DNA from 4 places in the Streptomyces sp. NPDC046931 genome. Region 3 is predicted to be linked to each of the others. Evidence: riboswitches for the same ligand, from Rfam matches in the RefSeq annotation. Region 3 holds a riboswitch; each other region holds the start of a gene.
The links. Region 3 has a riboswitch for thiamine pyrophosphate ahead of ABZ876_RS33970 (cytosine permease). Riboswitches for the same ligand answer to the same signal wherever they lie in the genome.
Positions count from the first base shown of each region.

Region 1 (7,683 bases), on a different contig from region 3:
CTCTCCTTCGGGCCGCTCACGACGCTCGGTGCGGCGCTCGTGGCGGGGTGCGCGCTGGCGACGCTGGCGACGGCGGCGGTCGAGGCGCGGCAGGCGCGCGTCGGCACGATCGCCGCGCTGGTACGGCTGGGCGCTCCGGCCACGCTGCTGCGCACCGCGGCGCTGCTTCGGGCGGGCGCCCTGACCGTGGTGCTCATGCCGCTGACCTGGGTGGTTGCGGAACTGGCCGCGATGCCGCTGAGGGGCTGAGCGAGGCCGCGAAAATTCCCGGAGAAATTTTCGCCGGCGCCGATGAGTTCCGCCGCCGCCCGCGGTCTCTTCTTCCGTACCGATCAGAACGCGTACCGACCAGGACGCGTACGGACCACCACCCGTACGGACCACACCTCACCGGGAGAGACCGCTCATGTACCAGCAGATGATCTTCGTGAACCTGCCCGTCGTCGACGTCGAGGCGTCGAAGAAGTTCTTCACGGAACTGGGCTACACGATCAACCCGCGGTTCACGACGGACGACTGCGCCTGTGTCGTCATCAGCGACACGATCATCGCGATGCTGCTGAGCAAGCAGCGCTACTCCGACTTCACCAAGAAGGAGATCGCGGACGCGACGCGGACCAGCGAGGTGCTGCTGTGCCTCAGCGCGGAAAGCCGGGACAAAGTCGACGAGTTGGTGGACCGGGCGCTCGCGGCGGGCGGCTCGGTCAGCGGGGAGCCGCAGGACCACGGCTTCATGTACGGCCGTTCCTTCGACGACCTCGACGGCCACACCTGGGAGGTCATGTGGATGGACCCCGCGGCGGTCCAGGGCTGAGCCTTCGCAGGTAACGCGGGTGCCAACCAGGGGGGTTCGAGGTTGCCCCGGCGGCGCTTCAAACATCCGGGCGGTTAACGACCGGGTAAAAACGGAGGTCATGCCGGACATCGGCGTTGACACCGCCGAGCTGCCGCTTATAAACCTGTGAGCCTCACGAGGACGCTGTTGTTGGACAACGTCCCTGTAACCCCCCGCAGTTGCGCATCACGTGAAGGGCAATCGTGTCCATATCATCCCGCACCGCACGCTCGGTGCGCATCCTCGGCGTCACCTCCGCCGCTGCCGCACTCGCACTCGGCGTCGCCGGAAACGCGCTCGCCTGCAACATCCGTGACTTCTCGGCCGTCGCCTCCTGCGACGCGGACGGGAAGGGCATCATCACCGTCAAGGACATAGACGCCTCCGGCAAGGAGGCGACGGTCACGGTCTACCTCGAGTCGAACGGCGCCGACGAGAGGAAGGTCGGTGAGCAGAAGGTCACCGGCTCCAAGGACGGCGCGACCGTCACGTTCTCCGAGAACTGGGCGCCGAAGGCGCAGTACCGGATTCACGTCAACGCCAACGGCGGCCAGGTCGACGAGGACATCTCGCCGAACCTGACCACCCCGGACAAGGCCTGCGCGACCTCGGAGACCACCGCGCCGGCCACCACGCCCCCGGCCTCGAACACCCCGAAGCCGTCGGCCACTCCGTCCTCGACGGCCACCCCGTCGGAATCGGGCAGCACGGCTCCCGCCGCTCCCGGGGACAACTCCCCCTCGCCCGCGGCCGGCACCTCCAACCTGGCCGAGACCGGTGCCAGCTCCAGCACGCCCCTGATCGCCGGCATCGCCGCCGGACTCGTCGTCATCGGCGGTGGCGCGGTCTTCTTCGGCATGCGCCGCCGGGGCGCGTCGAAGAACAACTGACGCACGCCGGTTCCGTACGAGCAAGCGGCCCGCCCCCTGCCGGGGCGGGCCGCTGTGCGTGTCCGGCCCGGGCTGCCGGTCCCCCTACGCGCCGGAGGCGTCCCCGAGTACGACGGCCTCGGCCGCGTCGAACACGACTCCCGCCTCGTCCCCGGGTTCGGGTGCCGCCCGCAGCGGGCACGCCGCCTCCAGCGCCGGTGCCTCATCGGGTTGCAGTCGTACGGCGACATGAGTGCCGCGGAAGGTGCGTGCGGTCACGGTGCAGCGCAGGCCCTCGGTTGCGGGCACCAGGCGTACGCCCGCGGGCCGGACGAGCAGGGCGCCCGGTCCCTGCGGAGAGCCTTCGGGGACGGGGAGCTTGCCCCAGGGCGTGTCCGCGACCTCCCCGGAGACGGTCGCCTCCACCACGTTGTCGAAACCGAGGAAGCGCGCCACGAATGCGTCCGCGGGCCGCTGCCAGACCTCAAGTGGCGTACCCGACTGGGCGATCCGCCCGTCGCGCATGACGACCACGCGGTCCGCGAGCGCGAAGGCCTCGCCCTGGTCGTGGGTGACCGCGAGCACGGTCGTGCCCAACCGCCCGAACATCTCGCGCAGTTCGACGACCAGGCGCTCGCGCAGCGACCGGTCGAGCTGGCCCAGCGGCTCGTCCAGCATCAGCAGCCGTGGCCGGGGCGCAAGCGCGCGGGCGAGCGCGACCCGCTGCTGCTCACCGCCGGAGAGCGCCGCGACGGCCCGCCGGGCGGCTCCGGGCAACCCGACCAGTTCCAGCAACTCCTCGACCCGGGTCTCTCGTTCGGCGCGCGGGGCCCCCTGCATCCGCAGCCCGAAGGCGACGTTGCCGCCCACGTCCCGCTGCGGGAACAGCTGGTGGTCCTGGAACATCAGCCCCACCCCGCGCCGGTGCGCGGGCACCCCGGCCAGGTCGCGGCCGTCGAGGAACGCCCGCCCGGAGTCGAGAGGTTGCAGTCCCGCCACGGTCCGCAGCAGCGTCGACTTGCCGCCGCCGCTGGGCCCGAGCACGCACACCACCTCGTGTTCGGCGACCTCGAGGTCGACTCCGTCGAGCGCGGGGCGCCCCCCGAAGCGTACGGCCGCCCGCTCCAGCCTCAGCATCGTCAGAACTCCCCCGTCCGGTCGGTCCGCAGCCTCTCCAGGACCAGCAGCGCCACCGCGCACACCACCATGAGAATCGTCGAAAGGGCCATTGCCTGCCCGTAGTTGAGGTCGCCGGGCCGTCCGAGCAGGCGAGCCACCGCGACCGGCAGCGTCGGATTGTCGGACCGGGCGATGAACACGGTCGCCCCGAACTCGCCCAGCGACACGGCGAACGCGAACCCGGCCGCGATCAGCAGCGCCCGCCGTACGATCGGCAGATCGACCTCGCGCCACACCCGCCACGGCGAGGCCCCGAGCACCGCGGCCGCCTCCCGCAGCCGCTCGTCCACGGCCCGCAGCACGGGCAGCATGGTGCGTACGACGAAGGGGGCGCCCACCAGCGCCTGCGCGAGCGGTACCAGGATCCAGGAACCGCGCAGGTCCAGCGGCGGCCGGTCGAGGGAGATCAGGAACCCGAAGCCGACGGTCACCGCGGAGACGCCGAGCGGCAGCATCAGCAGCGCGTCGAAGCCCCGGACCAGCCGGCCGGCGTCTCTGCGGGCGACGGCCGCGGCGGCGAGCGAGCCGATCAGCACGGCGATGAGGGTGGCGGCGACGGCGTAGGCGAGCGAGTTGCCGATCGCGTGGACGGGGGCCACGAGGAAGGTCCCGCCGTCCGCGTGCGTCAGGGCCTCGTAGTACGCGAACCCGGGCGCGTCGAGCGACCGCGCGACCAGGACGGCGAGCGGCAGGACGAGCAGGACGGCGACGGTGGCGAGGACCGAGCAGAGCAGCGCCCACTGGCCGGCCCCGCGCGGTCTGCGCGCCGTGCGGGACGCGTCGACCAGCCGCAGTGCGCTCTCCCGGCGGCGCACGGTCCAGGCGTGCAGCACGAGGATCGCGCCCACCGCCAGGAACTGGACGATCGTCAGCACGGCGGCCGTGGACAGGTCGAAGATCTCCGAGGTCTGCCGGTAGATCTCCACCTCCAGGGTGGAGAACGTCGGGCCGCCCAGGATCTGCACCACCCCGAACGAGGTGAACGTGAACAGGAAGACCATGAGGGCGGCGGCCGCCACGGCCGGGCCCAGAGCGGGCAGCGTCACCTTCCGCCAGGCGGTGACGCGGGAGGCGCCGAGTACGCGTGCGGCCTCCTCCTGACGCGGGTCGAGCTGCGCCCACAGGCCGCCGACCGTCCGGACGACGACCGCGTAGTTGAAGAAGACATGGGCGAGCAGGATGGCCCACACGGTCGTGTCGAGCCGGACGCCCCACAGGTCGTCGAGGAGTCCGCCACGGCCGACGAGTGCCAGGAACGCCGTGCCGACGACGACCGTGGGCAGCACGAACGGCACGGTGACGACCGCGCGCAGCACCTGCTTGCCGGGGAAGTCCAGGCGGGCGAAGACATAGGCGCCGGGCATCGCCACCAGCAGGGTGAGGGCCGTGGAGGCGAGCGCCTGCCAGGTGGTGAACCACAGCACATGGCGGATGTCGGGCTGTGCGAGCACCTCCGTGAGGCGGCCGAGGCGCCACACCCCGTCGACGCGCAGACCGCGCGTGACGATCGCGGCGACGGGGTAGGCGAAGAAGACCGCGAAGAACACGGCCGGCAGGGCCATGAGCCCGAACCGCGCCGCGCCTCCCCGGCTCTTCGGGGCTACTTCAGAACGAGCGACGTCCACGACCTGACCCACTGGTCACGGTTGGCGGCGATCTTCGCCGGGGCCATGGTCGCGGGGTGCTCGGCCGCGGGCCCGTACTCGGTGAACTCGGCGGGGACCCGCGCTCCCTGCACGACCGGGTAGACGTACATGTTGAACGGCATGTCCTCCTGGAACCTCCTGCTGATCAGGAAGTCGAGGAACGCCTTGGCGCCCTTGGGGTTGTGAGCGTTGCTCAGCAGGCCCGCGAACTCGATCTGGCGGAAGCAGGTGCCGGTCGCGACGCCGGTCGGCGCGGTCTTGGGCCGCGGCTTGGCGTAGACGACCTCGGCGGGCGGCGAGGAGGCGTAGGAGACGACGAGCGGCCGGTCGCCCCCAGCCTTCCGGCCCGGTGCCGAACCCGAGAACTCCTGCTGGTAGGCCTGCTCCCAGCCGTCGACCACCTTGACGCCGTTGTCCTTGAGTTTCTTCCAGTAGTCCTGCCAGCCTCCCCCGCTCTCGGCTCCGCCCGAGCGGGAGGTGCCCCCGTCGCCGTAGTGGGCGGCCGTGCCGAGCAGGAAGCCGAGACCCGGCGAGGAGGTGGAGGCGTTCTCGGTGACGAGGAGGTTCCGGTACGCGGGCTTGGTGAGGTCGTCGAGGGAGGCGGGCGGGGCGAGCTTGTGGTCGGCGAAGTACTTCTTGTCGTAGTTCACGCAGATGTCGCCGTAGTCGACGGGCGTGACCCGGTGCCTGTCGTCGAGCTGGTACTGCGCGCCGACCCGGTCCAGTCCCTTGGCCGCGTACGGCTGGAACAGACCGTTGTCGAGCGCCCGGGACAGCAGCGTGTTGTCGACGCCGAAGAAGACGTCGCCCTGCGGATTGTCCTTGGTGAGGATCGCCTTGTTGACGGCCTGGCCCGCGTCGCCGTCGGGGAGGACCTTGACCCGGTAACCCGACTCCTTCTCGAACGCCGCGACGACGCTCTTGGAGGCGGCCCACGAGTTGTGGCTGACGAGGGTCACCGTCTTCGGGTCGCCGCCGCTGCCGCCCGTGGAGCCGGACGATCCGCACGCGGACAGCGTGACCAGGCCCAGCCCCACGGCGAGGGCCGCGAACTGCCTGCGGGTGATGCTCACTGAATTCCTCCTGGAGGTGACCAGGAAGAGACGCGGCCCTGTCCTGGGGCCCCGAAGGGACCCGGGCAGGGCGCAACAGCTCGAGTGAAGACCGAACTTCCTACCCAGAATGACCTGGGCGAGGTTCAGAGGGTCTGCGGGCTCTCCCGCACTCTCAGCGCTGTGGCGCTCCCCTGTCGGAATATGAAGGTATGCCTGATATGAAGTTATGCCTGTGATGATATGGACGGCCCTCAGACTACCGCTCGGTGGCCGCCAGCTGACCACACGCTCCGTCGATCTCCTGACCCCGGGTGTCCCGGATGGTCACCGGCACCCCATGGGCGGCGATCGCCTCGACGAACGCCTTCTCGTCCTCGGGCCGTGACGCGGTCCACTTGGAGCCGGGCGTCGGGTTGAGCGGGATCAGATTGACGTGGACGGGCCTGCCCTTGAGCAGCCGGCCGAGCCGATCGCCGCGCCACGCCTGGTCGTTGATGTCCCGGATCAGGGCGTACTCGATGGACAGCCGGCGTCCCGACTTCTCGACGTACTCGAACCCGGCGTCGAGGACCTCCCGCACCTTCCACCGAGTGTTGACGGGCACGAGGGTGTCGCGCAGCTCGTCGTCCGGCGCGTGCAGGGAGATGGCGAGGCGGCACTTGAAGCCCTCGTCGGCGAAGCGGTGGATGGCCGGCACCAGCCCGACGGTCGACACGGTGATCCCGCGCTGCGAGAGCCCGAGCCCGTCCGGCGCGGGGTCGGTGAGGGCACGGATGGCGCCGACGACACGCTTGTAGTTGGCGAGCGGCTCGCCCATGCCCATGAACACGATGTTGGACAGCCGCGCCGGCCCGCCGGGGATCTCACCGTCGCGCAGTGCCCGCATGCCGTCCACGATCTGGTGCACGATCTCCGCGGTGGACAGGTTGCGGTCCAGGCCGGCCTGGCCGGTGGCGCAGAACGGGCAGTTCATGCCGCAGCCCGCCTGGGAGCTGATGCACATGGTGACCCGGTCGGGGTAGCGCATCAGCACGGACTCCACGAGCGTCCCGTCGAACAGCCGCCACAGCGTCTTGCGGGTGGTGTCCTGGTCCGTCGACAGATGCCGTACGACCGTCATCAGCTCCGGCAGCAGCGCCTCCTGGAGCCTGGGGCGCGAGGAGGCGGGAATGTCGGTCCACTGCTCCGGGTCGTGTGAGAACCGCGCGAAGTAGTGCTGCGAGAGCTGCTTGGCGCGGAACGGCTTCTCACCGACCGCGGCGACCGCCTCCTTGCGCTCGGCGGGCGTGAGGTCGGCAAGATGCCGCGGCGGGGTCTTGGCTCCGCGCGGCGCGACGAAAGTGAGTTCTCCGGGCTTAGGCATGGCCTCACCAGTGTCGCAGATCGACTTGGGTGGCCTGGGGCTGCCGGTCGCTACGGCTGTCGTCAGTGGTCGTCGCCGGTCGCCGGTGAGCGGCCTCGGACGGCCCGGAGACGGCCCAGCCTGCAGACCCCTACACCGAAGGGCTCACCGCTGGATCACCTGGCCGTGGAGTGTTCTGCCTCCAATACACAAGTCGGGAGAGGCACCGAAGGAGAACAAGGAAGCGCTCTGACCTGGTGACTTCGCTGCGGCGCCTAGTGCCGCATCAGGCTGCCCTCAGTCCAGCCCCTTGCCGGGGCCGGGATCGGGATCGTTTGTCAGCGTTGGTTGTCGCTGAGCAGCCCCGCACGACCCGCACCCTCCCCGAACGGGGACTGCGGGCCGGGGAGGGCGGGCCTCAGGCGGGAATGAGGCCGTGGGGGTCGATGATGAACTTGAGGGGCACTCCCGTGTCGAAGGTCGCGTAGGCCCCGGGGGCCTCGTCGAGGCTGATCACCTTCGTGTTGAGCATGGCGCTCAAGTAGGGCATGCGGTCCCACAGGATCGCCATCATCAGCTCGCGGTTGTACTGCATGATCGGTGCCTGCCCGGCGGTGATCCGCGGCGACTTGATCCAGGCCTTGCCGAAGTCGATCGGGTACGTTCCCTCTTGCTCTTCCTTCGACTTCGCGAGCGGGTCGGGGCCGTAGACGCCGATGACTCCGGTGGCTCCGCCCGCGCGGGTGGCGTCGATCAC
Region 1 covers NZ_JBEYWX010000011.1:5,817-13,499, forward strand. Annotated here, with positions in the region: gene ABZ876_RS20290 (hypothetical protein) at 1-249, shown strand, start outside; gene ABZ876_RS20295 (VOC family protein) at 407-814, shown strand; gene ABZ876_RS20300 (LAETG motif-containing sortase-dependent surface protein) at 1,039-1,725, shown strand; gene ABZ876_RS20305 (ABC transporter ATP-binding protein) at 1,810-2,841, opposite strand; gene ABZ876_RS20310 (iron ABC transporter permease) at 2,844-4,508, opposite strand; gene ABZ876_RS20315 (thiamine ABC transporter substrate-binding protein) at 4,484-5,596, opposite strand; TPP riboswitch at 5,682-5,787, opposite strand; gene rlmN (23S rRNA (adenine(2503)-C(2))-methyltransferase RlmN) at 5,841-6,947, opposite strand; gene ABZ876_RS20325 (alcohol dehydrogenase catalytic domain-containing protein) at 7,345-7,683, opposite strand, start outside.
Region 1: it holds a riboswitch for thiamine pyrophosphate, as region 3 does, so the genes downstream of both, ABZ876_RS20315 (thiamine ABC transporter substrate-binding protein) here and ABZ876_RS33970 (cytosine permease) in region 3, are expected to answer to the same signal.

Region 2 (7,683 bases), on a different contig from region 3:
TCGTCTTGCCGGTGGCGAGGATGTCGCGCACGGTCCGCGCGCGATCAGTCCTCGTGGATGCGGTTCCGAGGGCCATAGTCGCAGGTTAGCCAGGGGGAGGCGGTCCCCCAACCGGACGCATGAAATTTGCCCGAATTGTCGACTTTTTGTCCACCAGTCGGACACCGCGGCGCGATCGGGTCCGAAATGTCGCCTCGATTGTCCAGCATTCGGACACCAGGCAGGATCGGCGCAGGAGGACGCCCCTCCCGTGGCCCCACGGCGCCGAGCGCCCGGCCGGCGGCGCCGCTACGCCGTCCGCAGCCGCTTCGCGAACTCCGCCGCCGCCGCGCCCGGGTCGTCCGCCTCCGTGATCGCGCGGACGACGACCACACGGCGGGCACCGGCCTCCAGCGCCTGGTCCAGATTGCCGAGGTCGATGCCGCCGATGGCGAACCAGGGGCGGTCGGTGCCCAGGGCGGCGGTGTGCCGGACCAGGCCGAGACCGGGAGCGGGGCGGCCGGGCTTGGTGGGGGTGGGCCAGCAGGGTCCCGTGCAGAAGTAGTCCACGCCGTCCTGGACGGCGGCGGCCTCGGCCTCCGCCGCGGAGTGCGTCGAGCGGCCTATGAGGACATCGTCGCCGAGGAGGGCGCGGGCCGCGGGGACCGGGAGATCGCCCTGGCCGAGGTGCAGGACGTCCGAGGCGGCCGCGTGCGCGACGTCCGCACGGTCGTTCACCGCCAGCAGCTTGCCGTGGCGAGCGCAGGCGTCGGCGAAGACCTTCAGATGCTCCAGTTCCTCGGCCGCCTCCATGCCCTTGTCGCGCAGCTGCACGATGTCGACACCGCCGGCGAGGACCGCGTCGAGGAACTCGGCGAGGTCGCCCTGGCGCTTGCGGGCATCCGTGCACAGGTAGACACGGGCGTCGGCGAGCCGGGCGGTGCGGGCGGTTTCGGGCACGGTGGGTCCCCCGGGGTCGGTGGCGTACGGGCCGCGGCGGGCGCGGCCGACCGGAGGCCGGGGCCCGTGGACCCGCGGTCCGTACGCCGGACGGTTTTTCTCGATCGGATCAGACGGCGAGCGCCTGAGCGCGGCGCTTCACCTCCGTGCCGCGATTCTCCCTGAGGGCCTGCGCGGGGGTGCCGGGCAGGGTGGGATCGGACGTGAACAGCCACTCGATCATCTCTTCGACCGTGAAGCCGTCGTCCCGCAGCAGGGTCAGGGTGCCGGACAGGCCCTTGACCACCTTGTCCCCGTCGATGAAGGCGGCGGGGATGTGCAGTGCGCGGTTCTCGCCGCGGCGTACGGCGATGAGCTGGCCCTCCTTGACCAGCTGTCGCACGCGGGTCACCTCGACGCCGAGGGCTTCGGCGATGTCGGGGACGGTGAGCCAGGCGGGCACAAGAGCATCGATCTTTGCGTCAATCTCGGTCACGGGATCAAGCGTGCCATCCCGGACTGACAGTCGGAAGCGGGGCGCCTCCGGTGGAGTGCGGGTTGCCTCCGGCGGTGGACACGGAGGGCCGCCGCGTCCCGCTGACGGGGGGATGCGCAGGGCAGAGGCTAGGCCGTCGCCTCCTTCAGCGGGCGCGAGGGATCCGCCAGCAGGCCGGGGTCCATCGGGGCACCCGATTCGATCAGCCGACGGCCCTGCGCCAGGTCCCGGGGGCGGCCCACCGCCAGCAGGCCCACCAGCCGGCCGGAGCGCAGCCAGCACACCGCCCAGGCGGCTCCCCCCGGGTCCCCGCGCCACACCGTCTGATCGGCGGACGCATGGTGGCCCACGTACTGGACGAAGCGGCCGAACTGCTCCGACCAGAAGTACGGCACGGGGTCGTACGCCATCGGTGTCTCCCCGATGATGTTCGCGGCCACCGTGCGCGGGCCCTGGAGGGCGTTGTCCCAGTGGTGGACCAGCAGGCGCTGCTCGTACCGCCCCGACGGGAAGGACGCGCAGTCCCCGACCGCGTACACGTCCGGCACCGATGTACGCAGATGCTCGTCGGCCAGTACCTCCCCGTGCACGCCCAGCTCGATGCCCGAGCCGGCGAGCCACGCCGTGGCCGGGCGCGCTCCGATGCCCACGACCACCGCGCCCGCCGGCACCCGGGACCCGTCGTCGAGCACCACGGCCCCCGGCTCGACGCGGTCCACGCGCGCGCGGGTGCGCAGTTCGGCCCCGCTGTCCGCGTACCAGGCGGCCATCGGCGCGGCCACCTCCGCGGGCAGCGCCCCCGCGAGCGGCCGGTCCGCGGCCTCCACCACGGTCACCGCGCAGCCCGCCTCACGCGCCGCGGTGGCGAACTCGGCACCGATCCAGCCCGCGCCCACGACCACGATGTCGTGCTGCTCGGCGAGGACCGGCCGCAGCCGCTCGGCGTCGTCCAGCGTGCGCAGCAGATGCACACCGGGGACGCCGTGCGCGCCCGGCAGCCGGATGGGTTCGGCTCCGCTGGCGAGGACGAGAACGTCGTATGGGACGGGTCCCTCGGTGGTGTCCAGCTCGTGGTCGCCGGGGCGCAGGCCGACCACCTCGCAGCCCAGCCGGAGTTCGATGCGCAGGGCCTCGAAGTCGACGTCGAAGGCGGAGCCCTCGGCCTTGCCGAGCAGCACGGCCTTGGACAGCGGCGGCCTGTCGTACGGCTGGTGCGGCTCCGCGCCGATCAGTGTCACGCTGCCGGTGAAGCCCTGTTCGCGCAGGGCGACCGCGGTCTGCACCCCGGCCATGCCCGCGCCCACGACGACGACGCGCCGTGCCGAATCGCCCCGTGCCTGCGTCTGCTCGCTCACCTGATCACCATAGTCAACTGACAATGCGTCAGTCAGGGGGCATGCTGAGTGACCTGCTCCACAGCACTCGTCCCGCTGGCTGCCGCACCCCGTCCGAGCCGCGCGCACCGGGGAACCGGGGGCGGTCTCCCCTTCGCATACCCGCCCGACGGCGGTACAACCTCACCCCCGTGAGGCTCTCTTACCGGCGCGGACGGGCACGGACTAGGGTGGCCCCCGTACAAGCACTCGCGGGAGCCCGGACGCACCGGGCTGAGAGGGAGGCTGGCCGGCCTCCGACCGTACGAACCTGATCCGGATCATGCCGGCGAAGGGAGGGGGCTGGACGCCCATGTCGCCCATACGTACCTCAGACGTCCTCGTGGTCGGGGGCGGAATCATCGGACTCGTCACGGCCTGGCGCGCCGCGCAGCACGGGTTGGCCACGACCGTGGTGGATCCCGCCCCGGGTGGTGGAGCCGCCCAGGTGGCCGCCGGGATGCTCGCCGCCGTCACCGAACTGCACTACGGCGAGCAGACGCTGCTCGCACTCAATCTGGAGTCCGCGCGCCGCTACCCGGACTTCGCCGCCGAGCTGACCGAGGCCGCCGGCCAGGACCTCGGCTACCGCCGGTGCGGCACGCTCGCCGTCGCGCTGGACGCCGACGACCGCGCCCACCTGCGGGAACTGCATGCCCTCCAGCAGCGGTCCGGCCTCGCGTCGGAGTGGCTGAGCGGCCGCGAGTGCCGCCGCCTGGAGCCGATGCTCGCGCCCGGTGTGCGCGGCGGGCTCAGGGTCGACGGCGATCACCAGATCGACCCGCGGCGGCTCGTCGCGGCGCTGCTCACGGCCTGTGAACGGGCCGGCGTCGTCTTCCACCGCGGATGGGCCGAGCGGCTGACGGTACTGCGGGAGCGCGCCGCCGGCGTCGGCACCGCCGGCGGCACCGAGCTCGCCGCCGGGCAGGTCGTCCTCGCCGCGGGCAGTCTCAGCGGACGGCTCGCCGGGGTTCCCGAGCAGGTCCTGCCCCCCGTGCGCCCGGTGAAGGGGCAGGTGCTGCGGCTGACCGTGCCGAAGGGGTACGCACCGTTCCTGAGCCGTACCGTGCGCGCCGTCGTCCGCGGCGGCCACCTCTACCTGGTGCCGCGTGAGAACGGCGAGCTGGTGGTCGGCGCGACCAGCGAGGAACTGGGCTGGGACACGACGGTCACCGCGGGCGGGGTCTACGAGCTGCTGCGCGACGCCCACGAGCTGGTCCCCGGAATCACCGAGCTGCCGCTGACCGAGACCCGGGCCGGACTGCGCCCGGGCTCCCCGGACAACGCGCCGCTGCTCGGCCCGACGGAGCTGGACGGCCTGCTGCTGGCCACGGGGCACCACCGCAACGGCGTCCTGCTCACCCCGGTGACCGGTGACGTCATGGCCCATGTCCTGACCACGGGCGAGCTGCCGGACGAGGCCCGCCCCTTCACGCCCCGGCGGTTCGCCGCCGCCACGCTCACGGAGCAGCCCGCATGAACATCTCGGTCAACGGGGAGTCCCGCCAGTTCGCTCCCGGTACCGCACTCGACGCCGTCGTACGAGCACTCACCGCGGCTCCCTCCGGTGTGGCGGCCGCCCTCAACGAAACCGTCGTCCCGCGCGCGCAGTGGCCGTCGACCCGCATCTCCGAGGGGGATCGTGTCGAGGTCCTCACCGCCGTTCAAGGAGGCTGATCCGATGGCCGACGATCCCTTCGTCCTCGGTGGGACGACGTTCTCGTCCCGGCTGATCATGGGCACCGGCGGTGCGCCGAGCCTCGATGTCATGGAGCGGGCGCTGGTGGCGTCCGGTACGGAGCTGACGACGGTCGCGATGCGGCGCGTCGACGCCTCGGTGCACGGCTCGGTGCTGTCCGTGCTCGACCGGCTCGGCATCCGGGTGCTGCCCAACACGGCGGGCTGCTTCACCGCGGGCGAGGCGGTGCTCACCGCCCGTCTTGCGCGCGAGGCGCTGGGCACCGACCTGGTGAAGCTGGAGGTCATCGCCGACGAGCGGACGCTGCTGCCCGACCCGATCGAGCTGATGGACGCGGCCGAGACTCTGGTCGACGACGGTTTCACCGTCCTGCCGTACACGAACGACGACCCCGTCCTCGCCCGGAAGCTGGAGGACGTCGGCTGCGCCGCGATCATGCCGCTGGGCTCGCCGATCGGCTCCGGGCTCGGTATCCGCAACCCGCACAACTTCCAGCTGATCGTGGAGCACGCGCGTGTGCCGGTCATCCTGGACGCGGGCGCGGGCACGGCCTCGGATGTGGCCCTGGCGATGGAGCTGGGCTGCGCGGGGGTGATGCTCGCCTCGGCGGTCACCCGGGCGCAGGAACCGGTCCTGATGGCGGAGGCGATGCGGCACGCGGTGGAGGCGGGCCGCCTGGCCCGGCGGGCCGGGCGCATTCCGCGCCGGCACTTCGCGGAGGCGTCGTCGCCGACGGAGGGCATGGCCCGCCTGGACCCGGAGCGGCCCGCCTTCTGAGTCCGGGGCCGGCCACCGCGGCCGCGCGCAGGCGGGCCGGCCCCACATGCGGGGTGCGTCACAGCTCGGCTGCAGTCGTGCCCCGGTGGGGCGGCGACGGAGAGGGCCGACAGTGGTCCCTCGTAGACTCACCTGCGTGGATACGACCCTTCAGGACCCCCTCGTCGGGCAGGTGCTCGACGGCCGCTATCGCGTGGACGCACGGATCGCGACCGGCGGGATGGCCGCGGTCTACCGGGCCGTGGACACCCGCCTGGACCGCGTCCTCGCGCTCAAGGTGATGCACCCGGCACTGGCCGCGGACGCGTCGTTCGTCGAGCGCTTCATCCGTGAGGCCAAGTCGGTCGCGCGCCTCGCCCACCCCAATGTGGTGCAGGTCTTCGACCAGGGCACCGACAGGTCGTACGTCTACCTCGCCATGGAGTACGTCGCCGGGTGCACCCTGCGTGACGTGCTGCGCGACCGGGGGGCGCTGCGCCCGCGCGCCGCCCTGGACATCCTGGAGCCGGTGCTGGCCGCGCTGGGCGCCGCGCACCGTGCCGGGTTCGTGCACCGCGACATGAAGCCGGAGAACGTACTGATAGGTGACGACGGCCGGGTCAAGGTGGCCGACTTCGGTCTCGTCCGGGCCGTCGACACCGTCACCAACACCACGGGCGCCGTCCTCGGCACCGTCTCCTACCTCGCCCCGGAACAGATAGAACACGGCACGGCCGACCCCCGGGTCGACGTGTACGCGTGCGGGGTCGTCCTGTACGAGATGCTGACCGGCGCCAAGCCGCACCACGGCGACTCCCCCGCCCAGGTGCTCTACCGGCATCTGAACGAGGACGTGCCGCCGCCGTCGGCCGCCGTGCCGGGGCTGGCGGTCGAACTGGACGAACTGGTCACGGCGGCGACCGCCCGCAACCCGGAGCTGCGTCCGGACGACGCGGTGGCGCTGCTCGGCCAGGTGCTCGACGCGCGCAGCGCGCTCACCGCCGAACAGCTGGACGCCGTACCGCCGGGGGCCCTCGCCTCCGAGCACGACAACGCCGAGGACCGTACGAGCGTGATCCCGCGTCTGCTGCCGGGCCGCCCGGCGCGCGGCGACCACGGCGACTCCGAGGCCGTACTCAACCGGACGAGCCTGCTCCAGACCCCGCCGCCCGAGCCCGCCGGGCGCTCCAGGCGTCCCCGCGGGGTGCTCGCGCTCGTCCTCGCCGCACTGCTGGTTTTCGGCGTCGGCGCGGGCGTCTGGTACATCAACTCCGGCCAGTTCACCAAGGTCCCGCCGCTGCTGGCGAAGACCGAGGCCGAGGCGCGGACCCGGCTGAAGCGGGCCGGGCTCGAGGCCGGGCCGGTCAGACACTCCTACAGCGACACGGTCAAGCGCGGCACGGTGATCGGCACCGATCCCCCGGCGGGCGCGCGGATCCGCTCCCACGACTCGGTGACATTGACCGTCTCGGACGGCCCCGAGACGGTGCAGGTGCCCGATGTGAAGGGCGACCCGCTGGCCAGGGCGCAGGACCGGCTCAAGAAGGCCGGCCTGGTCCCGGGCATGGTCACGCAGGCGTTCAGCGAGGACGTGCCCAGGGGCTCGGTGATGGGCACGGACCCGGTGGCGGGCACCAGGCGTCACGGCGGTTCGGCGATCGCGCTCACCGTCAGCCAGGGCAGGCCGGTGGAGGTGCCCGAGGTCACCGGCTCCTCCGTCGGCGACGCCACGGACGACCTCGAGGAGGCCGGCCTGAAGGTGCGGATCGCTGACACCCAGGTCACCTCCGAGTTCGACGCCGGACAGGTCGCCCGGCAGTCCCCGGAACCGGGCAAGGAGGTCGGCGAGGGCGACACGGTCACGCTGACGATCTCCAAGGGCCGCGAGCAGGTCGAGGTGCCGGACGTGGTCGGCGACAACGTGGACGACGCGAGGAAGACCCTGGAGGCGGCGGGCTTCCAGGTCGAGGAGGACCGCGGCCTGCTGGGCCTGTTCGGCGACACGGTCAAGCACCAGTCGGTGAAGGGCGGGAAGAAGGCGCCGAAGGGGTCCACGATCACCCTCAAGATCCGCTGACGGGCCTCGCCGGCGCCCGGCCGGCAAGGCGCACGGACGCGCGTGACACCCTTGGGGGGTGAGTACTTCCCCGCCCCTTGGCGCCCTCGCCGCGTCCGCCGTCCCCCGCAACCCCGTCGGCAGTCATGTCCCCGTGGCGGGTGGTCTGCACTCCGTCGGGCTGGCCTACGCGCGGGACATCGGGGCCGAGACCGTGCAGGTCTTCGTCGCCAATCCGCGGGGCTGGGCGACCCCCGCGGGCAATCCCCGGCAGGACGAGGCGTTCCGCGCCGCGTGTGCCGCCGGGTCGATGCCGGTGTACGTGCACGCGCCGTATCTGATCAACTTCGGCTCGCACACCGAGGCGACCGTCGACAGGTCGGTG
Region 2 covers NZ_JBEYWX010000003.1:71,067-78,749, reverse strand. Annotated here, with positions in the region: gene metF (methylenetetrahydrofolate reductase [NAD(P)H]) at 1-76, opposite strand, end outside; gene thiE (thiamine phosphate synthase) at 289-939, opposite strand; gene ABZ876_RS07545 (Rv2175c family DNA-binding protein) at 1,049-1,414, opposite strand; gene ABZ876_RS07540 (FAD-dependent oxidoreductase) at 1,543-2,769, opposite strand; TPP riboswitch at 2,990-3,102, shown strand; gene thiO (glycine oxidase ThiO) at 3,101-4,267, shown strand; gene thiS (sulfur carrier protein ThiS) at 4,264-4,464, shown strand; gene ABZ876_RS07525 (thiazole synthase) at 4,469-5,263, shown strand; gene pknB (Stk1 family PASTA domain-containing Ser/Thr kinase) at 5,400-7,319, shown strand; gene ABZ876_RS07515 (deoxyribonuclease IV) at 7,378-7,683, shown strand, end outside.
Region 2: it holds a riboswitch for thiamine pyrophosphate, as region 3 does, so the genes downstream of both, thiO (glycine oxidase ThiO) here and ABZ876_RS33970 (cytosine permease) in region 3, are expected to answer to the same signal.

Region 3 (7,683 bases):
CCTCCTCGCCCCCCGAGACGCCCGCGCCGACGAAGTGGATGCCACGCTCGCGCAGCGACCGCTCACGGCGCCGGGTGTCCGCGAAGTGTGCGTTCCCGCCGTCGATGATCATGTCGCCGTGCTCCAGCAGCGGGGCGAACTCCTCGATCACCGCGTCGGTGGCCGCGCCCGCCTGCACCATGATCATGAGGCGGCGGGGACGTTCCAGTGCCGCCACGAACTCCTCGGCCGTCTCGGCGGCCACGAAGGCACCCTCGTGTCCGAACTCCTCGACCAGCGCCTTGGTTCTGGTCGGGGTGCGGTTGTGCACGGCGACGGTGTACCCGTGCCGGGCGAAGTTCCGGGCCAGATTGCGGCCCATCACCGCGAGTCCGGTGACGCCGATCTGCGCGGTCGCCTGCATGCTGTGCTCCTCGGGTCCGGATCCGCCCCGTGCCCGCGTGCCCGGCGGGTGCGGCGGATGTCGCTCGGTACGGCTCGTACCGCTGTACCGGTCAAGTACGGACGGCGGGTCACCGGTTGCTCACCGCGAGAAGAGCGATCTGCGCCGGCCGGGCGCCGGCCCCCCGGGCGGGCCATGCGCTCATGGCCCGACGAGGTGGAGGGAGGCCCACAACGCCACCACTGCGCCCGCCAGGGCGGCCGGTACCGCGATGGCCCCGAGCGGGGTGAACTCCCTGAGGTCGACGCCGCGGCTGTACCGGTGGGCGATGGCGCCGCCAGAGCAGCGTGGCCGGCGACCCCGCACAGGTGAGATCGGGACCGATGTTCACGCCGAGCACGGCGGCGAGCACCGCGCCGGGCCCGGACGGCACGGCCGGCGGCAGCAGGACCGGCACCGCCGGCAGGTTGTTGATCGAATTGGCCGGCAGGGCCGCCAGGGCCGCGATCCCGAGCAGGGCGGGCAGTCCCGTCCCACCCGGGACGAGCCGGTCGAGGCGTCCGCGAGCCCGTGGTTGACGACGGCCCGCACGACGATGCCCAGCGCCAGGACGAACGCCGGAAACGACGGCGCGGCGGCCCGTACCGCCGTGAGCGGGGTGGCCCGGCGCCGGACGAGCGCACGGCCGGCGCGGACCAGCGCTCCGCCCAGCGCCGACCAGGCCGGGTCGATGCCGACCGCCGAGGCGACCACGACCCCGACGAGCGTGCAGCCGACGGTCACCCGGTCATCGACGCCCCACCCCCGTCCCCTACGCCCCCGCCTCCCGCAGTCGCCACCCGTGGTCCACCGGCCCGATGCCGGCGCCCAGCGCGAAGCCCGCCGCGATGGCCGCCGTGACGTACCCCTTGGCCCGTCGTACCGCCTCGGGCACCGTGAGGCCCTGCGCGAGCCCGACCGCGACGGCCGAGGCGAGGGTGCAGCCCGTGCCGTGGGTGTGCCGGTTGTCGTGGCGCTCGGCGCGCAACCAGTGCTCCTCGCAGCCGTCCGTCAGCAGGTCCACGGCCGCCCCGGGCAGATGCCCGCCCTTCACCAGGACCCACCGGGGCCCGTACGACAGCAGGTGCGCGGCCGCGCGGCGCATGCCGGGCTCATCGGTCACCTCCAGACCGGTCAGCTCGGCGACCTCGTCCAGGTTGGGTGTGGTGACCGTGGCGAGCGGAAGCAGCCGGCCGCGTAGGGCGTCCAGCGCGTCGTCGGCGAGCAGCCGGTCTCCGTGCTTGGAGACGCTCACCGGGTCCACCACGACCGGGGCGGCCATGTCCGCGAGCAGATCGGCCACCGTCGTGACCAGCGCGGGGGAGGCGAGCATCCCGGTCTTGACCGCCTGGACGCCGATGTCGTCGACGACGCTGCGGTACTGGGCGCGGACCGCCTCCACGGGCAGCTCCCAGGCACCCTGCACGCCCACCGAGTTCTGGGCCGTCACCGCGGTGACCACGCTCATCCCGTGCGCGCCGAGCGCCAGCATGGTCTTCAGGTCGGCCTGGATCCCGGCGCCGCCGCCGGAGTCGGATCCGGCGATCGTCAGCACACGGGGCGGCGCGGTCATGCGCGACCCTCCTCTCGGGACTGCCGGACCTTCCGGGCTTCTCGGGTCTCTCGGGCGCGCAGCGGCGCGTACACCGCGAGCGCCACCAGGAACGCCACGTAGTACGAGACGTCGGCGCCGTGCAGCGCGCGGGCGACCGGACCCACGTACAGGCCGGTGTCCATGAAGGGCACCGCCGCCGCGAACGCCACGGTGAACGCCAGCAGCGGGGGCCACACCGGCCGCGGCCGGGCCGTCTCGGCGGCGAGATCGATGCCGGTGCCGCGGCGGGCGAGCCAGTCGGTGACCACGATCGCCACGAACCCGGGAATCCAGTAGCTCACGAACAGCAGGACGTTCTGGAAACGGGCTGTCGTGTCCGCCGCGTGCATCCACAGCACCAGCGGGAAGCCGAGCAGCGCGGCGAGCGCGGCCGCCGCCGGACGCGGCATGCGCACGCCCACCGTCTGAAGCGCCAGGGAACCGCTGTAGTCGTTCATCGCGTTGCTGCACAGTGCCGCCAGCGCCACGGCCAGCAGTCCGAAGGCCCCGGCCGCGCCTCCACCCAGCAGCGCCTCGACCCCCGCCGCCGTCTGGTCGGTGAGCGCGGCCGCCGCCCACAGCCCGAGGGCCTGTACGGCCACGAAGGACACCACCAGTCCGAGCAGCGTGCACCAGAACATCCGGGAGCGGGAGGTGGCACGCGGCAGATAGCGGCTGAAGTCGCTGGCGTACGGCGCCCACGACAGGGCGAGGCTGAGCGCGATGGTGCTGGTCAGCACGAACGCGCCCGCCCGGTCGGCGCCGTGTGCGCTGCCCGTGGCGGCCGGGTGGACGCTGCCTGACATCCGCAGGGCGATCAGCGAGAAGGCGGCCGCGAGGACGAACGTCATCACGATCTGGAGGCGGTGGATCGCCTCGTATCCGAGGACCCCCAGGGCTCCCTGCGCGAGCATCACCACCAGGACACCCAGCCAGAACGGCCAGCCGCACAGCCGGGCCAGCGCGTCCCCGCCGAACAGCCCGATCAGCGCGTCCCAGGCGACCGACGACAGCCACTGGAGCACACCCGGCAGAGCCACCGCCCGCCCGAACGCGAGCCGGGCGAGCGGCAGCTGACCGGCGCCGGTGCGGCTGCCCCAGGTGCTCAGATAGGCGGTGGGCACCGCGCCGAGCACCGTACCGAGGACGACCGCGGCGAGGGCGGTGGTGAAGTCGAGCCCGAGCGCGATACCGATGGTGCCGGTGAACACACCGGTCATGGTCAGATTGGGCGCGAACCACACGGTGAACAGGCGGCCCGGGCCTCCGTAGCGACGGGTCTCGGGAACCGGCTCGATGCCGTGCCCCTCGATGCGGAGATCGCCGGGTGCGGTGGGCATCCGCCCGTCGAAGACGGCTCGCCGGCTGTCGGCGGGCAGCCCGCCGGGAACATGCGCCAAAGGCATGAAAGACATCCCTCCGCCAGTACGAACTGGTTCAGGTTCGACGGGTGTGATCTCAGCCCCGAGCGGGGCACCCCGTGTCCGGTACGGCGGCAAGATTAACCCGAGCTGCGGGATGTGCCATACGGATGGGCCGCCGCCGGATCCGGCAGCGGCCCTTCTCCCCTCGCGTGCGGTGCCGGCGGTCGCCGAGGCGGCGGTCCTAGGCCGCGTGCTCCAGCACGCCCTCCGCCACCTTCTTGTCCAGTGCCGCCCGCACCAACGCGGCGGACAGCACCGTAGGTTCGGTGTCGCCGGCCAGCCCCACCAGTTTCTCCGGGTCCTTGGGCAGCCCGAGCCGCTCGGCTCCGGACAGCGCCTTGGCGTCCACGTACGGCGCCACCTCCGGCCAGACCCGCTGCACCTCCCGCAGGAAGATGTCGGCGCCGGCCGGCCCGATCCCCGGAATCTCCTGAAGCAACTCGCGCAGCGTCGGAATGTCCCCGTCCGCCTCCTTCCGCAGCCGGCGCAGATCGCCTCCCCAACGCTCCGTCAGCAGCTCGGCGCCGTCGCCGAGCTGGGTCGCCGTCCGCTCGTCGTAGCGCCGGTAGCCGCCCCGGCCGAGCGCGTCCACACGCTCCTGCCAGTCGGCCCCGGCCATGCGCCGCGGATCGCGCAGACCCGCCTCCTGCAGCGCCCGCACCGTCTCCAGGGCGATCGAGGTGCGGATGCGGGCGCTGAGCAGCAGGGCCATCAGCAGCAGCCGGTAGAGCGGCTGCGGGGCGTCCTTGAGCGGGATACCCGCTTCCTCGGCGTAGGTGTGACCGTGTTCGCGGACGAGTTCTCCCACGACGCGGTCCGCCTTGTCGCGGCGGGGCACGGTGATCTCACTTCGGCGGCTTGAGCGGGTCGTGGCCGATGGTCATCAGCCGATGGCGGCGGTCCTCGTCCTCGGCACGCTCGGGCTCCGGTTCGTCGTACAAGTCCTGCTGGGCGGTCACGGTGTCCACGACCTCATGCATCACCTGGATGTCGTCGTCGGTCAGATCCGTGCGCCGCTTCTGCAGGATCGCGAGGACATGCCGTCCGGTCGGCGGGCCCGCATGCTCGGGCAGCGGCTCGGTGTCCTCGCCGGCGTCCAGGACCCGCAGCCAGGCTGCGAGTTCCTGGGAGGTCATGTTGACCACGCGGTGGAACTCGTCCCACAGCGCGTCCATCTCCAGGGCGTCGGTCATGGCGTACTCCTCTCCGCCCTCGGTGGCACGGCCCCTGTTCGTCGGTGGTTCAGTCCTCCCGCGGCCAGTTCTCGGCCTCGAACATCCAGCGCTGCTTCTCCAGCTCCGCGGTGAGTCCGATGAGCAGGTCCTGGGTGACCGGATCGGCCTTCTCCGTGGCGTCGATCCGCGTACGCAGCCGTCCGATCGCCGTCTCCAGCGACTCCGCCATCAGCCGTACGACGTCCGTGTCATGCAGCCAGCCCTCCTTCGCACCCGTCAGGCCGAAGGCGGACGCGACGGTCTCCGGCCGCCCGTCCGGCGGGACGCCGAGCGCGGCGGCCCGCTCGGCGACGGTGTCGGCGTACGTGCGTGCCGTGGCCACGACTTCGTCCAGTTGGAGGTGGATCGAACGGAACCTCGGTCCGACGATGTTCCAGTGGGCCTGCTTCCCGACGAGTGACAGCCCGAGCAGATCCACCAGGGTCTCCTGGAGGGCGTCCCCCGTGACCTGGCGTGCAGGCTCGGGCAGGGTGCTGTGCACCACGGTCATCGCGCGCTTCTCCTTGTCGGTCGGTATGCCGGTCGGTATGCCGGTCGTCTTGCCCGGCCCGGGTGCCCGGGACGGATGGGGTGAAACCCGGTGGCAGGTCCGGAGCGGGGGAGCGGGGCGGGAAGCTTTCCCGGTAGGCCGTCCGCGGTCTATAGTTAAAACTAGCGGTGCTAATTAATGGTCTGAGGCCGATCAGGAGTCCCGTCGTGCGTACCGTCCACTTCGCGGCAGCCCGCCGCACCCCCATCGGCAAGCTGCGCGGCGCCCTGTCCCCCGTACGGCCCGACGACCTCGCCGCGACGGTGATCCGCGCCCTGGTCGCGGACGTGCCCGGCCTCGACCCGGCCCGCATCGACGACGTCTACTGGGGCGCCGCCAACCAGGCAGGCGAGGACAACCGCAACGTCGCCCGCATGGCCGCGCTCCTCGCCGGACTGCCCGAATCCGTCCCGGGCGCCACGGTCAACCGGCTGTGCGCCTCCGGTCTGGAGGCGGTGACGACCGCCGCCCGCACCATCGCCGCGGGCGAGGCCGACATCGTGCTCGCCGGCGGATCCGAGTCCATGAGCCGCGCCCCCTTCGTACTGCCCCGCCCCGACGAGGCACTGCCGCACCGCATCGAGACCGCCGACACACGCCTCGGCTGGCGCCTGGTCAACCCCGCCATGAAAGACCTCCACGGACTGCTCTCCATGGGGGAGACCGCCGAGGAGGTCGCGGAGCGGTACGGCATCGGACGCGCACGCCAGGACGAGTTCGCGCTGCGCAGCCACCGGCGTGCCGCGGACGCCCGCAAGAACGGGTGGTTCGACAGCGAGCTGCTGCCCGTGGCCAGGCCGGACGGGGTCGTGGTCTCCGTCGACGAATGCGTGCGCGAGGACACCTCGTACGAGAAGCTCGCCCGTCTCAAGCCGGTCTTCCGCGAGGGCGGCACCGTCACCGCGGGCAACGCCTCGCCGATGAACGACGGAGCCGCCGCCCTGCTCCTCGTCAGCGAGGAGGCCCTCGACGAGCTGGGACTGGAGTCCCTCGGCCGCTATGTCGCGGGCGCCTCGGCCGGCGTCCACCCGGATGTGATGGGCATCGGGCCCGTCCCCGCCACCGAGAAGGCCCTCGCCCGCGTCGGCTGGACGATCGGCGGCATCGAGGAGGCCGAGCTCAACGAGGCGTTCGCCGCCCAGACCCTCGCCTGTGTCGACCTTCTCCGCATCGACCCGGAGCTGGTCAACCCCGACGGCGGCGCCATCGCGCTCGGGCATCCCCTCGGCTGCTCGGGCGCACGGATCCTGACCACCCTGCTGCACCGCATGCGCCGCACCGGGGCGTCCCGAGGGCTCGCCACCATGTGCGTGGGGGTCGGGCAGGGCACCGCGGTGCTCGTGGAACGGCCGTAGGATTTCCCCCGCCCGTGATCTACTGAGTCGGCGCGAACCCCGACATGAAGACCGAGGCGATGACCCGACACTGCTGTGCGGCGATGACGGACCGGGTGAACCGGCGCCGCGACCAGCACGACGACCCCTTCTCCTGCCCGGACGCACTGATCCTGTTCACCGGCAGGTTCCGGGAGTACGCGCTGATCGTCCACGACGGCGGCGCATCGGGCATCGGTGTCGACTTCTGCCCGTGATGCGGCCGGCGGCTCCCGGAATCCCAGCGGGACCGGTGGTTCGAGGAGCTCGAGAACCGCGGCGTCGATCCGTGGGACGACGAGATCCCCGCCGAGTTCCAGGACGACCGCCGGCTCGGCTCCTCGGCCGGGAACGTTTGACGCGTGCCGTCGGGCATACGGCAACCCGGGCGTGGGGCAAGGCTGTCGGGGCGCGGTGGACGCAGGGCCCCGGCCTGCGGCCCCGGACCGCGCCGCCGGGCGAGACGCCTCTGAACGGGGCCGGATGCATGGGCATAGCATCGGTCCCCGCATGAACACGATGACGCTCTGGAACATATCCGCATGGGGGTTCGCCGCGCTGGCCGTCGCAGCGATGCTCGTCGGCTTCTCCAAGACCGCCGTGAGCGGCGCCAACACGGTCAGCCTCGCGGTCTTCGCCGCGGTCCTGCCCGCTCGTGCCTCGACCGGCGTCCTGCTGCCCGTGCTGATCGCCGGCGACATCCTCGCGGTCCTCACCTACCGGCGGCACGCCCACTGGCCCACCCTGTGGCGGCTGTTCCCGGCGGTCGCCGTGGGCGTCGTCCTGGGCACCCTGTTCCTGATGTGGGCGGACGACGGGGTCGTACGGACGTCGATCGGCGCGACCCTGCTGCTGATGGCGGCGGTCACGGTGTGGCGCCGCCGCAGCGCCGACCGGCCCGACGGCCCGGATGCGGTGACCACCCGAGCCGGCCGGATCAAGGCCCGCTCCTACGGCGTCCTCGGCGGCTTCACCACGATGGTGGCGAACGCCGGCGGCCCGGTGATGTCGATGTACCTGCTGTCGGCGGGCTTCCGCAAAATGGGCTTCCTCGGCACCTCGGCGTTCTTCTTCCTGATCGTCAACGTCTCCAAGGTGCCCTTCAGC
Region 3 covers NZ_JBEYWX010000030.1:39,537-47,219, reverse strand. Annotated here, with positions in the region: gene gndA (NADP-dependent phosphogluconate dehydrogenase) at 1-403, opposite strand, end outside; partial or broken gene ABZ876_RS33980 (ArsB/NhaD family transporter) at 584-1,165, opposite strand; gene thiD (bifunctional hydroxymethylpyrimidine kinase/phosphomethylpyrimidine kinase) at 1,194-1,994, opposite strand; gene ABZ876_RS33970 (cytosine permease) at 1,991-3,421, opposite strand; TPP riboswitch at 3,413-3,506, opposite strand; gene ABZ876_RS33965 (endonuclease) at 3,621-4,277, opposite strand; gene ABZ876_RS33960 (DUF3140 domain-containing protein) at 4,285-4,632, opposite strand; gene ABZ876_RS33955 (DNA starvation/stationary phase protection protein) at 4,682-5,164, opposite strand; gene ABZ876_RS33950 (thiolase family protein) at 5,371-6,558, shown strand; gene ABZ876_RS33945 (hypothetical protein) at 6,618-6,794, shown strand; gene ABZ876_RS33940 (sulfite exporter TauE/SafE family protein) at 7,087-7,683, shown strand, end outside.

Region 4 (7,683 bases), on a different contig from region 3:
CGTGGTGCTGCTGCTGTTCAAGGTGCTTCTCTTCGTCGCTCTGGTCGGCGGACTGATCTACGTCGTACGGAAGTTCATGTCGAGTTCGTCCTCACGCGGCGACTGGTGAGCCACCCGGAGCGCAGCGGGCGGGGGACAGGCCCCGCGGGGTGGCACAGGGCCGACCCGGCGGTCGGCAACAGGCCGCCGGTAACAGGAACCTGAGGTTCCCTCGGGCGAGGGAAGTTTTCCCGGTGACGCCGTCGGCGGCCGGTGGGGGGCCGTTAAAGTCCGGAGCCCGTGGCGCGGCAGTCCCGCGCGCGGTGCATTTCCCTCCCGTGTCCCCGCACGGGAGGCCCACTTCGTGCTCCGGGAGTGACCTTTGGCCACGGTTGGCGCCGCACCCGCACAGTCGTCCGCCCCACCCGCACAGCGGCGCGCCTCTCCGGCGGAGGAGCACCTCCCGCCCACGTCGGCGCAGTCCAGCACCCTCATCGGATCGGTGCAGCGGGCGATGCGGCTGCTGGAGGCCGTCGCCGAGCACGAGTACGGGGCCCCCGCCAAGCAGTTGGCCCGTGAGGTCGGTTTGGCGCTGCCCACGACGTACCACCTTCTGCGCACCCTGACCCACGAGGGCTATCTGCGCCGGGAGAAGGGCCTGTTCTTCCTCGGGGAGGCAGCCGAGCGGTTGAGCGGCAGCGCGGCCCAGCAGAAACGTCGCACCATGGTGAACGACGCGCTCGAACAATGGCGTGATTCGATCGGTGTCCCGGTCTACTACGCGGTATACCGCGAGGGTGAGATCGAGGTCCTCGGTGTTGCCGACAGCCCGGGCAGCCCGGCGGTCGGGGAGTGGGCGGACTTCCGGGAGACCGGGCACGCGCACGCGATCGGTCAGTGCCTGCTGTCGCAGCTCGACGAAGAGGCCCGGCGCGATCATCTCGACCGCTATCCGGTGCAGCCGCTCACGCCGTACACGGTGCGTGACAACCGCAGCCTGGAGCGCCGTCTGGAGCACGTGGAACCGGGGGAACCGGTCATCGAGCGCCAGGAGTACACGCTCGGTACGGCCTGCGCTGCGATCCCCCTCACCGTGGGCCCGACGGCTGCGGCGGTAGCCATCTCCCTGCCTTCACAGCAAGCCGACCGGCTGCTGCCGGCGGCCCGTCGGTTGCAGGCGGAGAGCGGCAGACTGCTAGGGACACTCACCCTCTCTATCAGTATCTGAAAACTCACTCCTTGTGATCTGCTGTGTACGTTCAGCAAACTTCCAGCAGGTGTCAGGGGGATCATTCCTGGCCAGTCGACGGCTACTGACGGGGTAGGCGATGCGCGAGTCGGTGCAGGCAGAGGTCATGATGAGCTTTCTCGTGTCCGAGGAGCTCTCCTTCCGCATTCCGGTGGAGCTGTGTTACGAGACCTGTGATCCCTATGCGGTACGTCTGACCTTCCATCTGCCCGGCGACGCACCCGTCACCTGGGCGTTCGGTCGTGAGTTGCTGGTGGACGGGGTGGGCCGGCCGTGCGGCGACGGCGATGTCCATATCTCCCCCGCCGAGCCGGACACTTTCGGCGATGTGCTGATCCGGCTCCAGGTGGGCGGCGACCGGGCGGTGTTCCGGTCGGGTGCGGTCCCCCTGGTGGCGTTCCTCGACCGCACCGACAAGCTGGTGCCGCTCGGGCAGGAGGGATCACTCGCCGACTTCGACGCGCATCTGGAGGAGGCGCTGGACCGGATCCTGGCGGAGGAGCAGAGCGCAGGCTGAGGCGGCGCGCGGCGCCGTAACGCTTCTGCTGGGGCGTCCTCCCGGTCCGGGACGTCTCAGCGCTTGCGGCGGCGCCCTCTCCCCCCACGGGCCGGGGCCGCCGCAGCCGGGGCGGCGGCTGTTCCCGGCCGGTCGGTCGAGACGACGACGGCGGCCAGGATCGTCGTCACCGGCACCGAGGCGACCAGCCCGATCGAGCCGACCAGCGTGCGCACGATCTCCTCGGCGACCAGCTCGCTGCCCGCGACCGAGACCACGCTGCTCTGCGCGATCGAGAAGAGCAGCAGCAGGGGCAGGGCCGCGCCCGCGTATGCCAGGACCAGCGTGTTGACGACCGAGGCGATGTGGTCGCGGCCGATACGGATGCCCGCACGGTACAGACCGCGCCAGCCCATCGACGGGTTGGCCTCGTGCAGTTCCCAGACCGCGGATGTCTGCGTGACGGTCACGTCGTCGAGGACGCCGAGCGAACCGATGATGACCCCGGCGAGCAGCAGTCCGCTCATGTCGATATGCGGGTACAACCCGTGGATCAGACCGGTGTTGTCGTCCGTGTTGCCGGTCAGTGCCGCCCAGCCGATGAACTCCGAGCCCAGTACACCGATCAGCGACAGGGAGATGAGCGTGCCGAGTACCGCGACGGAGGTACGGGCCGAGAGACCGTGGCACATGTAGAGGGCGATCAGCATGATGGCGCTCGACCCGACCACGGCCACGAGCAGCGGATTCGCGCCTTGCAGGATCGCGGGCAGGATGAAGAAACCGAGCACCAGGAAGCTGACGGCCAGCGCGACGAGCGCCATGATCCCGCGCATCCGGCCCACGACCACCACCGCCACGGCGAAGATGCCGGCGAGCAGGGCCATGGGGAACTTTCGGTCCACATCGGTCACCGAGTACTGAAGGTCCTTGGGCGCGGAGGGCTCGTACGCGACCACGACCTTCTCGCCCTCGTGCAACTGCCGTGACTGGTCCGGCTGCACGATCTCCGTGAAGGTACGGCCCTCATCCTTGCCGGTGTCGACGCGGACCGTCGCCTTCTTGCATGTGCCGGCCGGCCGCTGGGGGGCCGAGCCGTCGCCGGTGGACGCGTTCCCGGTCGGGGCCCCACCCGGGGCGTTCACGGAGGCACAGTCCACCGCCACGACCCTGGTGACCGTCGCCTGTTGGGTCTGCCGGTCGAACCCGACGCCGGAACGCTTGTGCGGCGGGACGCCACCGGGCCACAGCACCACGAGCCCGACCACGACCGCCGCCGTGAACGGGATGAGAATCGCGGCGATGACCCTGCGCAGATGCCGTGAGACAGGGGCGGCGGGGCCGTGGCTGTGGCTGTGGGAGTGGACGTGTCCCTCGTCCGGGCCATGGTGGTGACGCGGCTCGGACGGTGGGTGCGAGGGGGGATGCGGGGTCGGGGTCACCGCCCGATCATCGCAAGAACCCGTGAGGCCCACTGTTCAGCTTGCCCAATCAGACGCTAGCGTGAAAGGACCTTTGCACACGCGGGAGCTCGGAGCACCGGGCTGAGAGGGCGCTGACCTCCGCAGGCGCGATGTTTCACGTGGAACATCGACGGCGGAAACCGCTGCGTCGACCGCTGAACCTGTTACCGGGTAATGCCGGCGTAGGGAGTAGGTCTCATGACCATCAAGGACGCACGCACGCCTGCCTCCGTCCAGGGCGAAGAGCCCCAGGAGGCCGGGAAGTCCATCGGCTGGCACAAGGCGTACATCGAGGGCTCGCGCCCCGACCTGCGGGTGCCGGTCCGTCAGGTGCATCTCACCAACGGGCGGTCGGTCACCCTGTACGACACCTCCGGCCCGTACACCGATCCGGTCGCCGAGACCGATGTCCGCAGGGGCCTTGTGCCGCTGCGGGAGAACTGGATCGTCGCTCGCGGCGACACCGAGGAGTATGCGGGCCGCCCCGTCCGTCCCGAGGACGACGGGATCAGGCACACCTCGCCGCGTGGCGGCCTGCGGAACCTCGACGCGGTGTTCCCGGGACGCCCGCGCCAGCCGCGTCGCGGTCGCGACGGTGCCGCGGTGACACAGCTCGCGTACGCGCGCCGCGGGGAGATCACACCGGAGATGGAGTTCGTGGCCCTCCGCGAGAACGTCTCCCCCGAGGTCGTCCGCGAGGAGATCGCGGCGGGCCGGGCGGTGCTGCCGGCCAATGTCAACCACCCGGAGATCGAGCCGATGATCATCGGCAAACGGTTCCTGGTGAAGGTCAACGCCAACATCGGCAACTCCGCGGTCACCTCCTCCATCGAGGAGGAGGTCGAGAAGATGACCTGGGCGACCCGCTGGGGCGCCGACACGGTCATGGATCTGTCCACCGGCCGCAACATCCACACCACCCGTGAATGGGTGCTGCGCAACTCCCCCGTGCCCATCGGCACGGTGCCGCTCTACCAGGCGCTCGAGAAGGTCGACGGTAAGGCCGAGGAGCTGACCTGGGATATCTACAAGGACACGGTCATCGAGCAGGCCGAGCAGGGCGTGGACTACATGACGGTCCATGCGGGTGTGCGCCTGGCGTACGTACCGCTGACGGCGAACCGCAAGACCGGCATCGTCTCGCGCGGCGGCTCGATCATGGCGGCGTGGTGCCTCGCGCACCACAAGGAGTCGTTCCTCTACGAGAACTTCGAGGAGCTCTGCGAGATCCTCGCGGCCTACGACGTCACCTACTCGCTGGGCGACGGCCTGCGGCCCGGTTCGATCGCGGACGCCAACGACGCGGCGCAGTTCGCGGAGCTGCGTACCCTCGGGGAACTCGGCCGCATCGCAAGGGATTTCCACGTACAGACCATGATCGAGGGCCCGGGACACGTCCCGATGCACAAGATCAAGGAGAACATCGACCTTCAGCAGGAGATCTGCGATGAAGCTCCGTTCTATACGCTCGGCCCGCTGACCACGGACATCGCGCCGGCGTACGACCACATCACCTCTGGTATCGGTGCCGCGATGATCGCCTGGTGGGGCACGGCCATGCTCTGCTATGTCACCCCCAAGGAGCACCTGGGCCTGCCCAACCGTGACGACGTCAAGACCGGCGTCATCACCTACAAGATCGCTGCCCACGCGGCCGACCTCGCCAAGGGGCATCCGGGTGCACAGGAGTGGGACGACGCGCTGTCCGACGCGCGTTTCGAGTTCCGCTGGGAGGACCAGTTCAACCTGGCCCTCGACCCGGACACGGCCCGTGAATTCCACGACGAGACCCTTCCCGCCGAGCCCGCCAAGACGGCCCACTTCTGCTCGATGTGCGGTCCGAAGTTCTGTTCCATGAAGATCAGCCAGAGCATCACGGAGCGGTTCGGCGGTGAGGTGGCCGCGGGTGCGACGGCGGACGAGATCGCCGAGGGGATGCTCCAGAAGTCGAAGGAGTTCGCGGCGAGCGGGAACCGGGTGTACCTGCCGATCGCGGAGTGATCCCCCGCTGTGCGGTGCCGGGACAGGTCCCTGGCCGAAGTTCCGGCCCGCACCCCCTCAAGAGAACGCGGGCCGGCTTCGGTGCTCGAGGTCCGTCACTCCGGCTGGTGTTCCGGGCCCCCGAAGTCCGGGCTGGTGAAGTCCGGGCTGGTGAAGCTGGGGCGAGGGCCCGCGGCGGGGCCGCTGTCGGGGCTGCTGAAGCCCGGACGGCCGTAGCCGAGGTGCGGCATGCGGCTGGGGGTCGGTTCCGGTGCCGTGCGGCTCATCGCGGCCGCGCCCGGATCGGCGAGGGCGTCGCGGAGGAACGGCAGGATGCCGCGCTCCAGCAGTGCCTCGTGCCAGGCCTCCCGGGCCCGTGCCACCTCCGTGATCAACTCGTTCCGGGCGTCGGCGTCCCGGGCCGATGAGCTGTTGCGCAGGGCGGTGAGCAGCAGGCCGATCGCGGCGACCAGGATCGCCGCCGCGGTCACCGCGCCGAAGACCCACCCGGTGGTCAGGAGGGTCCGGGCGAATGCCTGGTCGGGGTTGACCATCTTGAGGATGTAGCCCACGAGCAGGAAGATCGCCGCGGCGGCACCGGCGAGGAAAGGGGCGAGGACCGCGGCGACGGCACCCGCTCCGGCGCTCGCCGCGGCCTCCGACATGGTGGCGGCGAGCCCCTGGCCGTCCGCGTCCGGCTCCGCGGCGTCGGCTTCCTCGGCGTTCTCCTGGACGGACGGGGCGGAAGGCGCCGGCCGACGCAGTTCCTCGCGGATCTGCACATAGTGCTGGTATTCGGCCGCCGCCGCCTCGGTGATGAGGGTGGTCGCGTTCAGCGCCATGGTGCGCAGCTGTTCGGGGTTGAGCCGCTGTCCCACAGCGGCCAGATCCGGGCGGTGTGGTGCGGAGCGCAGCGCCTCACCGAGGATCCGCTCGTAGTCCTGGCGGTCCTCGCTCAGCAGGTGCTGCGGAACGCTGTTCATGTGCATCCCCCGATGCTCCGTAGGGCTTGTGGCTCGGCATGCTGACGAGCCGTCGGGCAGAAACGGAGGGGAGCCTGCTACGGATAAGCCGATGGTAGAGCGGTGACGGCACACGGTGACAGGGGGTTTCCGGAAATTGCCCCCTCGGTTCGGGTGCTCCCGGGACGGTCCCCGCCGGGCGGCGCCGTCCCGTCGAACCCTCAGTCGTCCAGGGGGAGTTGCTGGACCAGCAGTTTTCCGGCCATGGTCACACCGCCGTCCATCGCGATCGCCAGACCGTCCGCGTAGATGTGGGGGCCTTCGACGACCGGGCCCGTGTCGTCCTCGCCGTCCTCCGAGCCGACCTCGCCGAGCAGGTAGGGGATGGGGCTGTGGCCGTGGACGATCCGCCTGCCGCCGTAGGTCTGGAGCAGGGACCGTACGGCGTCGGCGCCGCCCTCGTCGCGGAAGGAGAAGCGCTTGGTGAACTTCCGGAAGAGATCCCATACCTCGTCCGCGTCATTGCGCGTGAGGGTCTCGCGGATGGTGTCGTTGACCGCTTCGATGGAGTCGCCGTAGTCGAGGTAGGCGGTGGTGTCCGAGTGGACCAGAAGGTGTCCGTCGACCTCCTCCACCGCGTCGAGACGGGCCATCCACTGAAGGTGGTGGTCCTGCAGGCGGTCCATGTCCGTCTTCTGGCCCCCGTTGAGCAGCCAGGCCGCCTGGAAGGTTGCGGTGCCCGCGCCCGAGTTGACGGGCGTGTCGCCGAACCGTTTGGCGCCGAGCAGCAGCAGTTCGTGGTTGCCCATGAGCGCCTTGCAGTAGCCGCCGGCCGCGGCCGCCTCCGCGGACAGCCGCATCACCAGGTCGATCACACCGATGCCGTCGGGTCCGCGATCGGTGAAGTCCCCGAGGAACCACAGCCGCGCCGTGCCCGCGGACCACTGGCCCTGGGCGTCGATGAGGCCCTTTTCCCGGAGCGCCGCGACGAGCTGGTCGAGATAGCCGTGGACGTCTCCGACCACGAACAGCGGTCCGGGCCCTTCGGCGGGGGGCTCGGCGGGGACGGGGACCGGGTCGACGACCACCTGCGTGTCACCGCGGTTGATGACCGGGAGATCCCGCTCGGTGGGTGTGTACGCGTCGGAGTATCCGGGGGGGTACTCCTCCGGCGGTGCGGGGGGTCCGGTGACCTCATCGGGGGGCGTGCTCTGCGCGTACGGACCGGGCTCGTGGACGTACGCGGGCACCCGGAAGTCGCGCAACGTCTCCGTCCGTTCCGCCTCGGGTCCCTGACCGGCCCCCTGAGTCATCGACCCCTCCACCATCGCGCCGCATCTGCACCACATCGGACTGCCTGGTCGCAGCGGTCCGCGGTGTCGTGGGCCCATCATAGGAATGCGGATCGCGCCATGTGATGACCCAGGGGTGGTGAATCGGGGAAGGACCCCCGGTCACCGCGGCTTTCGCCCTAAATGGACGGTGCTTTCCCTGCTGCGACCAGGTGCGTCACCCGCCTGCGGGCAACCTGCGCGTCACCCTTCCGCGGGCGGC
Region 4 covers NZ_JBEYWX010000002.1:177,810-185,492, reverse strand. Annotated here, with positions in the region: gene ABZ876_RS04890 (DUF5326 family protein) at 1-109, shown strand, start outside; gene ABZ876_RS04885 (IclR family transcriptional regulator C-terminal domain-containing protein) at 494-1,207, shown strand; gene ABZ876_RS04880 (SsgA family sporulation/cell division regulator) at 1,308-1,745, shown strand; gene ABZ876_RS04875 (YibE/F family protein) at 1,802-3,166, opposite strand; TPP riboswitch at 3,238-3,393, shown strand; gene thiC (phosphomethylpyrimidine synthase ThiC) at 3,386-5,188, shown strand; gene ABZ876_RS04865 (hypothetical protein) at 5,284-6,156, opposite strand; gene ABZ876_RS04860 (metallophosphoesterase) at 6,351-7,457, opposite strand.
Region 4: it holds a riboswitch for thiamine pyrophosphate, as region 3 does, so the genes downstream of both, thiC (phosphomethylpyrimidine synthase ThiC) here and ABZ876_RS33970 (cytosine permease) in region 3, are expected to answer to the same signal.